DNA from 2 places in the Pseudomonas sp. DP-17 genome. Region 2 is predicted to be linked to the other one. Evidence: riboswitches for the same ligand, from Rfam matches in the RefSeq annotation. Region 2 holds a riboswitch; the other holds the start of a gene.

Region 1 (5,038 bases), on a different contig from region 2:
CAGCGGCCAGTGCCGCAGCGAAGACCGCCACGCCATCGCCATGCTCAAACCCGTCGAACTGGCCAACGCCCTGGCCGCCAGCCACGAACTGGACGCCTCAGAGCGCCAGCATCTGGCCGCGGACTGGCAACGCGCCCTGGCGGAAAACGCCGAGCTGCGCCTGTGGCTGGATGGCCAGCTGAGCGGGGCCGGCTACGCCCACATCGACCGTATCCTGCTGGACAGCGCCAGCGAGGCCTGGCGCCCGGTGCAATCGTTGATCGGCCCGACCATGGCCTACGTCGACGGGCTGTTCGTCAGCGACCTGCTGGCCGCCTGGCGCCTGCGCGAACAGGTCGCGGCCGGCGCGCTGGAGCTGCGTGGCGACGACTTCTGGACGAACGCCGAGGTGCGGCTCGCCTAGGCTCTGCCGCGGCAGCCCTGCTAAACTCGCGCCCTTTTTCGCCAGGAGGCCGCATGTCCAACGCCCCCACCAGTGAAGTGCTGCTGCGCCAGATCGAGCGCTTCCAGGGCCGCGTCCTGCTCGCCGGCCTGCCCGCCGACGCCCTGCTCGGCGATCTGCCGCAAGCCCAGGGCTGGAGCTGGCACGCCGGTGAAGCCCGCCAGTTGGAAGGTCGTTATCCCGGCCGCTGCCACTTCGGCGCCACGCCTCCCGCGGGCCGGTTCGATGCCGCCGTGCTGTTCCTGCCCAAGTCCCGCGAGCTGACCGACTACCTGCTCGCCGCGCTGGCCAGCTGCGTGCCGGACGGCGAGCTGTACCTGGTCGGCGAAAAGCGCGCCGGCGTCGAACGCGCCAGCAAGCAGCTCGGTGAATTCGGCCGCGCCAGCAAGCTGGACAGCGCCCGCCACTGCCAGCTGTGGCACACGCGCATCGACGGTGCACCGGCAGCGCCTGACCTGCATGCCCTTGCGCAACGCTACGAGCTGCCATTGGCCGACGGCCCGCTGCAGGTCGTTACCCTGCCCGGCGTATTCAGCCATGGCCGCCTGGACCGAGGCAGCGCGCTGCTGCTGGAGCACCTGGACCAGTTGCCAGCCGGCCACGTACTGGACTTCGGCTGCGGCGCCGGGGTGCTCGGCGCCACGCTCAAGCGACGTTATCCACAAAGCCGCCTGACCTTGCTGGATGTCGACGCCTTCGCCATCGAGAGCAGCCGCCTGACCCTCGCCGCCAACGGCCTGGACGGGGAAGTGATCGCCGGCGACGGCATCGACGCCGCGCCGGTAGGCCTCGCCGCCATCGTCAGCAACCCGCCCTTCCACCAGGGCGTGCACACCAGCTACGCCGCCACGGAGCACCTGCTGCGCCAGTCGGCCCGGCATCTGGCCAGTGGCGGCGAGCTGCGCCTGGTAGCCAACAGCTTCCTGAAATACCCGCCGCTGATCGAACAGCACCTGGGTCCCTGCCGCACCCTGGCCGAGGCCGACGGCTTCCGTATCTACAGCGCCCGGCGCTGATCCAAGGCTCGCACTACACTCCACGCAGCCCGCTGGATCGGCGCATCGCCGCTCGCCCTGAACTATCGAGGACACCTGTGAACCGAAGAATTAGAGATGACGTCGAACTGACTTTCGCCATGGGGCCCAAGGAGAAGCCACATCATCTGAAGCGCTCTCTCAAGCCGCGTCACCTGAACATGATCGCCATCGGCGGTTCCATCGGCACCGGTCTGTTCGTCGCCTCCGGCAGCACCATCGCCACCGCCGGTCCTGGCGGCGCGCTGCTGGCCTATGCGCTGATCGGCCTGATGGTGTTTTTCCTCATGACCAGCCTCGGCGAGCTGGCGGCGTACATTCCCGATTCCGGCTCTTTCTGTACCTATGGCAGCCGTTTCATCGACGATGGCTTCGGTTTCGCCATGGGCTGGAACTACTGGTACAACTGGGCGGTGACCATCGCCGCCGAATTGGTGGCCGCGCAGCTGGTGATGAAGTTCTGGTTCCCGGAAGTCTCGGGCATGGTCTGGAGCGCCGGTTTCCTCGGCATCATGTTCATGCTCAACTTCTTCTCGGTGAAGGGTTTTGGCGAGAGCGAATTCTGGTTCGCGCTGATCAAGGTGGTGGCCGTGGTGGTCTTCATCGGCATCGGCCTGGCCAGCATCATCGGCATCATGCATGGTATCGACAGTCCCGGCTTCAGCAACTTCACCACAGGGGATGCGCCCTTCGTCGGCGGCCTGCAGGCGATGATCGGGGTGGCAATGATCGCCGGCTTCTCCTTCCAGGGCACCGAGCTGATCGGCGTCGCCGCGGGCGAATCGGAGAATCCGCAAAAATCCATTCCCATCGCCATCCGCCAGGTGTTCTGGCGAATCCTGATGTTCTACATCCTGTCGATCTTCGTCATCGGCATGCTGATCCCCTACACCGATCCGAACCTGCTCAAGACCGACAGCAGCGACATCAGCACCTCGCCCTTCACCCTGCTGTTCGAGCGCGCGGGCCTGGCTGCCGCTGCCGGCGTAATGAACGCGGTGATCCTCTCGGCGATCCTCTCGGCGGGTAACTCGGGCATGTACGCCTCGACCCGGATGCTCTACACCATGGCCACCCAGGGCAAGGCGCCGCGCCTGTTCACCCAGGTGTCCGAAAGCGGCGTGCCGCGCTATGCCCTCTACGCCACCACGCTGATCGGCGCGCTGTGCTTCCTCACCAGCTTCATCGGCGACAAGACCGTCTACACCTGGCTGCTCAACGCCTCGGGCATGTGCGGCTTCATCGTCTGGCTGGGTATCGCCGTGTCGCACTACCGCTTCCGCAAAGGCTTCGTGCTGCAGGGCGGCAATCTCAACGACCTGCCCTACCGCGCCAAGTGGTTCCCCTTCGGCCCGCTTTTCGCCTTCTGCCTCTGCCTGGTCATCACCCTGGGGCAGAACTACCAGGCCTTCGTCGGCGATCACGTGGACTGGGCCGGCCTCGTTGCCACCTACATCACCATCCCGCTGTTCCTGGCGATCTGGCTGGGCTACCGCTTCAAGAACGGCACCCGCTTCGTCCGCTACGAGGACATGGACATCCGCCCCGCCCGCGATTGATCTGCCGCGCAGGCTTGCCCAAGTCCTGCGACTTGGGCAGAATGCGCCCCGTCCTAGGGGAGTAGTCTCCCGCGAGCGCCCTGCTCGCCCGGTACGCGTCAACACACTTGGTCCGCAGACCATGGCGCGTACGATCCAGGCCTGCAGTGTTCAGGCCGGGGTTTGACAAGACCTATGACACGAGCAACCTGACCCGGGGCGGGCAGGTGGCGCGTGTCATGGTGTTTAGTCGACCCGCCCCCTTTAGGAAGCCTGATGGAATCCCTCTTCGTCCCCACCCTGATCGTTGCCCTCGCGGAAATCGGCGACAAGACGCAACTGCTCGCGCTCGTTCTCGCCGCGCGTTTCCGCAAGCCCTGGCCGATCATCGCCGGGATCATCGCCGCCACTCTGGCCAACCATTTCGCCGCCGGCGCGGTGGGCAGCTGGGTCGCCTCGTTCTTCTCGGAAAGCACGCTGAGCTGGGTACTGGCCGTGTGCTTCCTGGCGGTAGCTGGCTGGACCTTGATTCCGGACAAGCTGGATGACGACGAAGAGGGCTCGCTGAAGAAGTTCGGCCCCTTCCTCACCACGCTGATCGCCTTCTTCCTCGCCGAGATGGGCGACAAGACCCAGGTCGCCACCGTGATGCTGGCCGCGCAGTACCCGCATTTCTGGCTGGTAGTCATCGGCACCACCCTGGGCATGCTGATCGCCAACGTGCCGGTGGTACTGGCCGGCAACTTCGCCGCCGAGCGCCTGCCGCTGAACCTGATTCGTCGCCTGGCCGCCGCCGCCTTCGCCATCCTCGGCCTGGCCGCGATCTACCATGCGCTGAAGCTCTCCGGGGTATTCTGACCGACAGCTTTTCGCGAGGAGGCCGGCGCGCCGGCCAATGCCTGTGTATCGCCCGCGATACACAGTGGCGCCTGAGCCTCCCATGACAAAGGACGTCGCCATGCCGGAAAAAGACCTGAAGCGAATCGCCCGCCACCACATCGACCTCGCCTGGAACAAGGGACACCTGGCGCTGGTGGAGCAGTTGCACAGCCCGGACTTCATCTACAAGAGTGCCTTCACCGCCCAGCCGCTGGACAATGCCGGCTACCGGACACTGGTGGAGGAAATCCGCAGTGGCATGGAGGACCTGGAAGTGGCAGTGGAAGAATGCATCCGCGAAGGCAACAAGGTCTTCACCTGGAGCACCCTGATGGGCAGCATCGCCCGTCCGGTGCTGGGGTATCCGGTCAGCGACCGCATCGTCAGCATCTCGGCCATGGGCTTCTGGGTATTCAACAGCCAGGATCAGGTGCAGGAGTTGTGCACGCTGTTCGACATGGAAAGTTTCCGCGCGCAGATGGGGCTGCCCAACCGGCCCTTCGCCGAGAAAGCACTGCCCTGACAAAAAAGCCCGGCATCTGCCGGGCTTTTTCTTTGGGTCCGCGCTCACGCACAACTGCCGACGTCTTTGTAGGATGGGTGGAGCGCAGCGATACCCATGCAATCCATGCGCGGCGCTGATGGGTATCGCTGTGCTCCACGCCATCCTACGAGTTGCCAATCAGAGGTAATCGTTGGCGTGGAACCAGGAAATGGCCCGCTCCAGTGTGTCCTCCAGCGGCACATGGGACTCGAAGCCCAGTTCCTCCCGTGCCTTGCGGCCATCGAGGAACTGCCCGCCGGCCATCACCTCGATGGCAGTGTCGTCCAGCAACGGCATCTTGCCGGTCAGGCGATAGCGCCAGCGGCCCAGCGTCGCCAGTGCGCGGGCACGGTGCAGCGGCATCGGGGTCGGCGCGGGCTTGCCCAGCAGCCTGGCGATGGTCGCGGTCAACGCGCCCATCTCGATGTTATGCCCGGTGAGCAGATAACGTTCCCCCACCCGGCCGCGCTCGAGCGCCGTCAACAGACCGCGCCCGGCCTCGGAAGCATCGATGACGTTCCGCCGGCCTGGTACGTAATGCAGCATCTCGTCGCGGCCGATGGCGGTGATCAGGCGCCCGGTAGTCGGGCCGATGTCCAGC
Region 2 (5,038 bases):
TGAAGCCGCAGGTGATCCTGCTCGGCCTGCTGTTCCTGCGCGGCCCACAGACCCTCAACGAACTGCTTACCCGCAGCCAGCGCATGCACGACTTTGATGATACAGAAGAAGTCCGTCACCAGCTCGAACGCCTCGCTGGCCGCGGCATAGCCGTGCAGCTTGAGCGCCAGGCCGGCCAACGTGAAGACCGCTACATGCACCTGCTGGGCACCGAGGAAGACCGCGAGGCCGCCATCGCCTCCAGCGGCAGCCGCTCCTCCAGCGAACGCAGCGATGCTGGTGGCCATGACGAAGGGCGTCTGGTTGAGTTGGAAGGCCGCATCGCGGCGCTCGAAGAACGCCTCGCGCTGCTGGAGCTGGGGATCTCCCGAGATTGATTCGGAAGATTCTTCTGACGAGCCGACCAAGGTCGGCCTTTCAGCCCGCTAATCCCGCGATAATATTTGCCGTCGATAGTTACGCTTTCCCCCGCTTCGCCCCGGAGTACCCCATGAGTCGCAAACCCTCCCAGGCCCAGCTGAGCGCCGTGCTCAGCCAGCTCACGGAAACCGACTTCAAATCCATCGGCGACCTCACTGGTCCCCGCGAAGCCAACCTCTTTGCCATCCGCGAACTGTTCCGCCAGGGACTGATCAAGGGCGTACTGATCGACGACCCCCTCGGCGCCGAAGACGACGACGGCCCCCTGCTGTGCAACGCCGAACGGCTTCGCCTGCGCAAGCCTTGCGTGGAAGTGGTGACGGAGGAACAGGCCCAACCGCTGATGCCGCGGCTGGGATTCCTGACGCTCTAGGCAAATCGCGGCCAAGAAAAAAGGCGCTGGGCTTGAGGCTCAGCGCCTTTTTCTTTGGATTTGGTGGAGCCGGGGGGATTTGAACCCCCGTCCGCCAGTTCTCCGCTGTCGGTTCTACATGCTTAGCCATCTCTATTAGGTTAACTCCTTGCGGCCCGAGTGGCAGGGCGCTTGGAGCGAGCTGTATGAGTTTTAGCCGTTACGTCTACAGCGAACTTGGCGGCGATCCTGTTCTATATGACAGACCTAATCTTCGGGTTTACAGGCATCCCCTAGGGTCTGCTAGCGGCACTTAGGCTGCTAGGGCGTAGTTGTCGTCGTTGGCAACTATAAAGTTGTGGCAGCTGATTTACGAGAACTGTCACCTACTCGGCATGCCCCTCGAGTTTTGTTACCGGCGTCGAATCCTAATCGGCCCCAAAACCTTTCAAGGTCGAGGTCCATTCTACGGTAAAGCCGCCCCGATAGCCACCCGGGGCGGCGCAAGGTGTTGTCAGGCCAGGAATTTCAGCACGGCTTCGGCCACGGCCTCGGAGGAGGCGGGGTTCTGCCCGGTGATCAGGCCGCGGTCTACCTCGACGTGGCTCTGCCAGTCGGGGCCCTTGCTGTAGCGAGCGCCGTTGGCCTTGAGCATGTCCTGGACGAGGAAGGGCACCACGTCGGTAAGGCCAACAGCGTCTTCCTCGCTATTGGAGAAGCCGGTGACGTGCCGGCCCTGCACGAGCGGCTGGCCATCCAGGCCGCGCGGGTGGCGGAACACGGCCGGAGCGTGGCAGACAGCGGAGACGGTCTTGCCGCTGGAGTGGAAGGCCTCGATCAGCGCTACCGAGGTGCGGTCCTCGGCCAGGTCCCAGAGCGGGCCGTGGCCGCCGGGGTAGAACAACGCGTCGTAGTCGTCGGCTTTCACTTCGCTGAGCTTCACGGTGTTGGCCAGCGCGGCCTGGGCTTCGCTGTCCTGGCGGAAGCGCAGGGTGGCTGGGGTCTGGGCGCCTTCCTCGTCGCTCTTGGGGTCGAGCGGCGGCTGGCCGCCCTTGGGCGAGGCCAGGGTCAGGCTGGCGCCGGCATCCTTGAACACATAGTAGGGCGCGGCGAACTCCTCGAGCCAGAAGCCGGTTTTCTTGCCGGTGTTGCCGAGCTGGTCGTGGGAGGTCAGGACTACCAGGATTTTCATGCTCACTCCTTCGGCGTATCGCTAGTCGTGCGGCTGCCGCCGAAACGGCAGCCCGGACTGTCAGTGTAGGCAATGAGCCGACCGCGTCAGCGCGACAGGGTGATACCCAGATAGGCGGCGTACAGCACGCCGTTGAGCATGAGTACCCAGATGGGCAGGCCAGCGCCGCGCTGGGCGTTGATCCGCAGCCAGAGCGCAGCGCCGAGGGTGACGAGCACGCCAGTGAGGACCTCGATTCGCGGCTCCCAAGGCGTGAGCAAGATGCCGATGGCGGGCAGCAGGGTGCCCTGGAACACCATGGCGCCGCTGATATTGCCGAAGGCCAGGGTGTCCTTGCCGCGGCGCACCCAGAGGATGCTGTTGATCTTCTCCGGCAGTTCGGTGGCGATGGGGATGATCAGCAGCGACAGCAACAGGGCAGAGATGCCCAGGATGTGCGACAGGCCTTCCACGCCATGGATGAAGCCCTTGGCGCCCAGCACCAGCAGCGCCAGGCCCAGCAACAGTTGCAGCAGGATGCTGGCGAGGTTGGTCGGCAGGCCGATGCGCGACAGGTACATGCGGTGGTCGGCTTCGGTGCCGTGGCCGTCTTCCACCAGGCCTTGCGATGCGCGCAGGGTCAGTGTGATGTAGCCGATGTAGGTGAGCACCAGCAGCATGCTGAGGGCGATGCGTACGCCGCGCAGTTCGGCCGGCACGAACATGGCGATGGCGGCGAAGCTGAAGGCCACCAGGAAAAAGTTCAGGTCGCGCTGCAGGCCGGTACGCTCGGGACGGATGCGTCCGAGCAGGCCGCGCCCGCGCCAGGCGAAGCAGGCCATCAGGCAGGTGGACAGGGTGGAGAGCATCAGCGGTGCGCCGAGGATCGCGCCGACACCGACTTCCTCGTTGAGGTTGACGTTGCTGGTGCCGGCGAACAATGCCAGCAACGGGATCAGGGTTTCCGGAAGGGCGGTGCCGACGGCAGCGAACAGCGAACCGGTGACGCCTTCGGAAATTCCCAGGCGCTCGCCGAAGTGTTCCAGGGCGTTAGTGAAGAGTTCGGCGGCGATCAGGATCACCAGCAGCATGCCGAGCAGTTCGAGAAGGAAGGTCAGCATGCGCGCGGCTCCAGGCGGGTGGAGCGAAGAGTGGGGTGGTGAATCACGGTGAAGCTCCCGGCCGGTGTAGTACCCATGACCACGCATCTCCCCGGCCGTTGCGGAGATCCCGTGGTCAAAGGTCTTGCCAGGCTCAGCTGCTGGCGACGCCATGGCCTGTGGGCCAAGTGTGTTGACGTCGCCCCCGTTCACGAAACGGTCGGCTACTCCCCAATGACGCCGCGCATTCTAGCGGATTGGCCGGGCAGCTCAACCCGGGCGTCACCAGGTATCGATCAGTGGGCGCTTTTTCCCCTGGCGCGGAGCAGGCCTGGGCGTCGATGCCAGCCCGCGCAGCAGCCAGCGGCGGGTGTCGGCCGGGTCAATGACGTCGTCGATCTCCAGGTAGCTCGCCATGTTCAGCCCCTTGCCGTTGCGGTAGGCGGCGGCCACCAGCTTGTCGAAGAGCTTTTGCCGTTCCTGCACGTCCTCGATGGCGGCCAGCTCCTTGGCGTAGCCAAGCCGAATCGCTCCCTCCAATCCCATGGCGCCGAACTCGCCGCTGGGCCAGGCCACGGTGAACAGCGCGGCGTGGAAGCTTCCGGCGGCCATGGCCTGCGCGCCGAGGCCGTAGCCCTTGCGCAGGACCACCGTGAAGAAGGGCACGGTCAGGCTCGCGGCAGTGACGAACATCCGTGAGACGTGGCGCACGGTGCCGGTCTTCTCTGCTTGCGGGCCGACCATGAAGCCGGGGGTGTCGCACAGCGAGATGATCGGCAGATCGAAGGCATCGCACAGTTGCATGAAGCGCGCGGCCTTGTCGCCCGCCTCGGCGTCGATGGCGCCTCCCAAATGCATGGGGTTGTTGGCAATCAGGCCGAAGGGCTTGCCCTCGATACGCACCAGCGCGGTGACCATGCCGGCGGCGAAATGCCGGCGCAGCTCCAGCACCGAACCGCTGTCGGCCAGTTGCTCGATGACCTGGCGGATGTCGTAGACGCGCAGGCGGTTCTCCGGCACCGCGTGGCGCAGCAGGCGCTGGTCGGCGCACTGCCAGTCTGGAGTGTCGCCCTGGAAATAGGCGAGGTACTGGCGGGCGATGCGGGTGGCTTCAGCCTCGTCTTCCACCAGGACGTCGATTACGCCGTTGGCGCTCTGTACGTCGCTGGGGCCGACTTCCTCGGGGGCGAACCTGCCCAGGCCGCCGCCCTCGATCATTGCCGGGCCGGCCATACCCAAGCTGGTATCGCGGGTGGCGATGATCACGTCGCAGCAGCCCAGCAGCGCCGCGTTGCCGGCGAAGCAGCGGCCGGAGACCACGCCCACCAGCGGCACCAGTCCGGAGAGTCGCGCCAGGCCGACGAAGCTCATGTTGTCCAGTCCCGCCACGCCGACGAAATCGGTGTCGCCCGGACGCCCGCCGCCACCTTCCGCGTAGAGCACCAATGGGATGCGCCATTGCTCGGCGAGGTGCAGCATGCGGTCGGTCTTCTTGTGGTTCATCACGCCCTGGGTACCGGCAAACACCGTGTAGTCGTAGGCCAGCACGAGGCAGCGCGCCTTGTCGTCGCCGAACTGCGCAGCGTTGATGCTGCCCAGGCCGCTGACCAGGCCGTCGGCGGGGCTGCTGGCGATCAGTTCCTCGACGCTGCGGCGACGGCGCTGTGCAGCGATGGCCAGCGCGCCGTACTCGATGAAGCTGCCGTCATCGAGCAGGTCGGCGAGGTTCTCGCGGGTGGTGCGCTTGCCGATCTTGTGGCGCTTGGCGACAGCCTCCGGACGTCGCTCGTCAAGGCCGATGGCGTGGCGCTCAATGACTTCGGCGAGGTCGGCGCGGAGGGCGTCGAGATCGATGGAGGTGCTGGTTTGATGGTCCTGCGCCTCGATATCCGCGGGCTCGACGAACAGCAGCGCGTCTCCCTCGCCGAGGCTGTCGCCCGGGGTGGCGGCGAGGCTGTGGACGATGCCACTGGCGCTGGCTTTCACTTCGAATTC

The links. Region 2 has a riboswitch for manganese ahead of MJ122_RS20695 (sodium:calcium antiporter). Riboswitches for the same ligand answer to the same signal wherever they lie in the genome.
Region 1: another riboswitch for manganese. It lies ahead of MJ122_RS05050 (TMEM165/GDT1 family protein); the one in region 2 lies ahead of MJ122_RS20695 (sodium:calcium antiporter).

Annotation. Positions count from the first base shown of each region.
Region 1 covers NZ_JAKSXG010000001.1:1,073,555-1,078,592, forward strand. Annotated here, with positions in the region: gene MJ122_RS05035 (DUF1835 domain-containing protein) at 1-403, shown strand, start outside; gene MJ122_RS05040 (class I SAM-dependent methyltransferase) at 457-1,458, shown strand; gene MJ122_RS05045 (amino acid permease) at 1,578-3,035, shown strand; yybP-ykoY riboswitch at 3,080-3,284, shown strand; gene MJ122_RS05050 (TMEM165/GDT1 family protein) at 3,291-3,872, shown strand; gene MJ122_RS05055 (ketosteroid isomerase-related protein) at 3,973-4,416, shown strand; gene MJ122_RS05060 (NAD-dependent epimerase/dehydratase family protein) at 4,576-5,038, opposite strand, start outside.
Region 2 covers NZ_JAKSXG010000013.1:90,905-95,942, reverse strand. Annotated here, with positions in the region: gene MJ122_RS20715 (YceH family protein) at 1-377, shown strand, start outside; gene MJ122_RS20710 (hypothetical protein) at 491-793, shown strand; RNA gene ssrA (transfer-messenger RNA) at 855-1,212, opposite strand; gene MJ122_RS20700 (type 1 glutamine amidotransferase domain-containing protein) at 1,287-1,964, opposite strand; gene MJ122_RS20695 (sodium:calcium antiporter) at 2,051-3,064, opposite strand; yybP-ykoY riboswitch at 3,117-3,288, opposite strand; gene MJ122_RS20690 (carboxyl transferase domain-containing protein) at 3,326-5,038, opposite strand, start outside.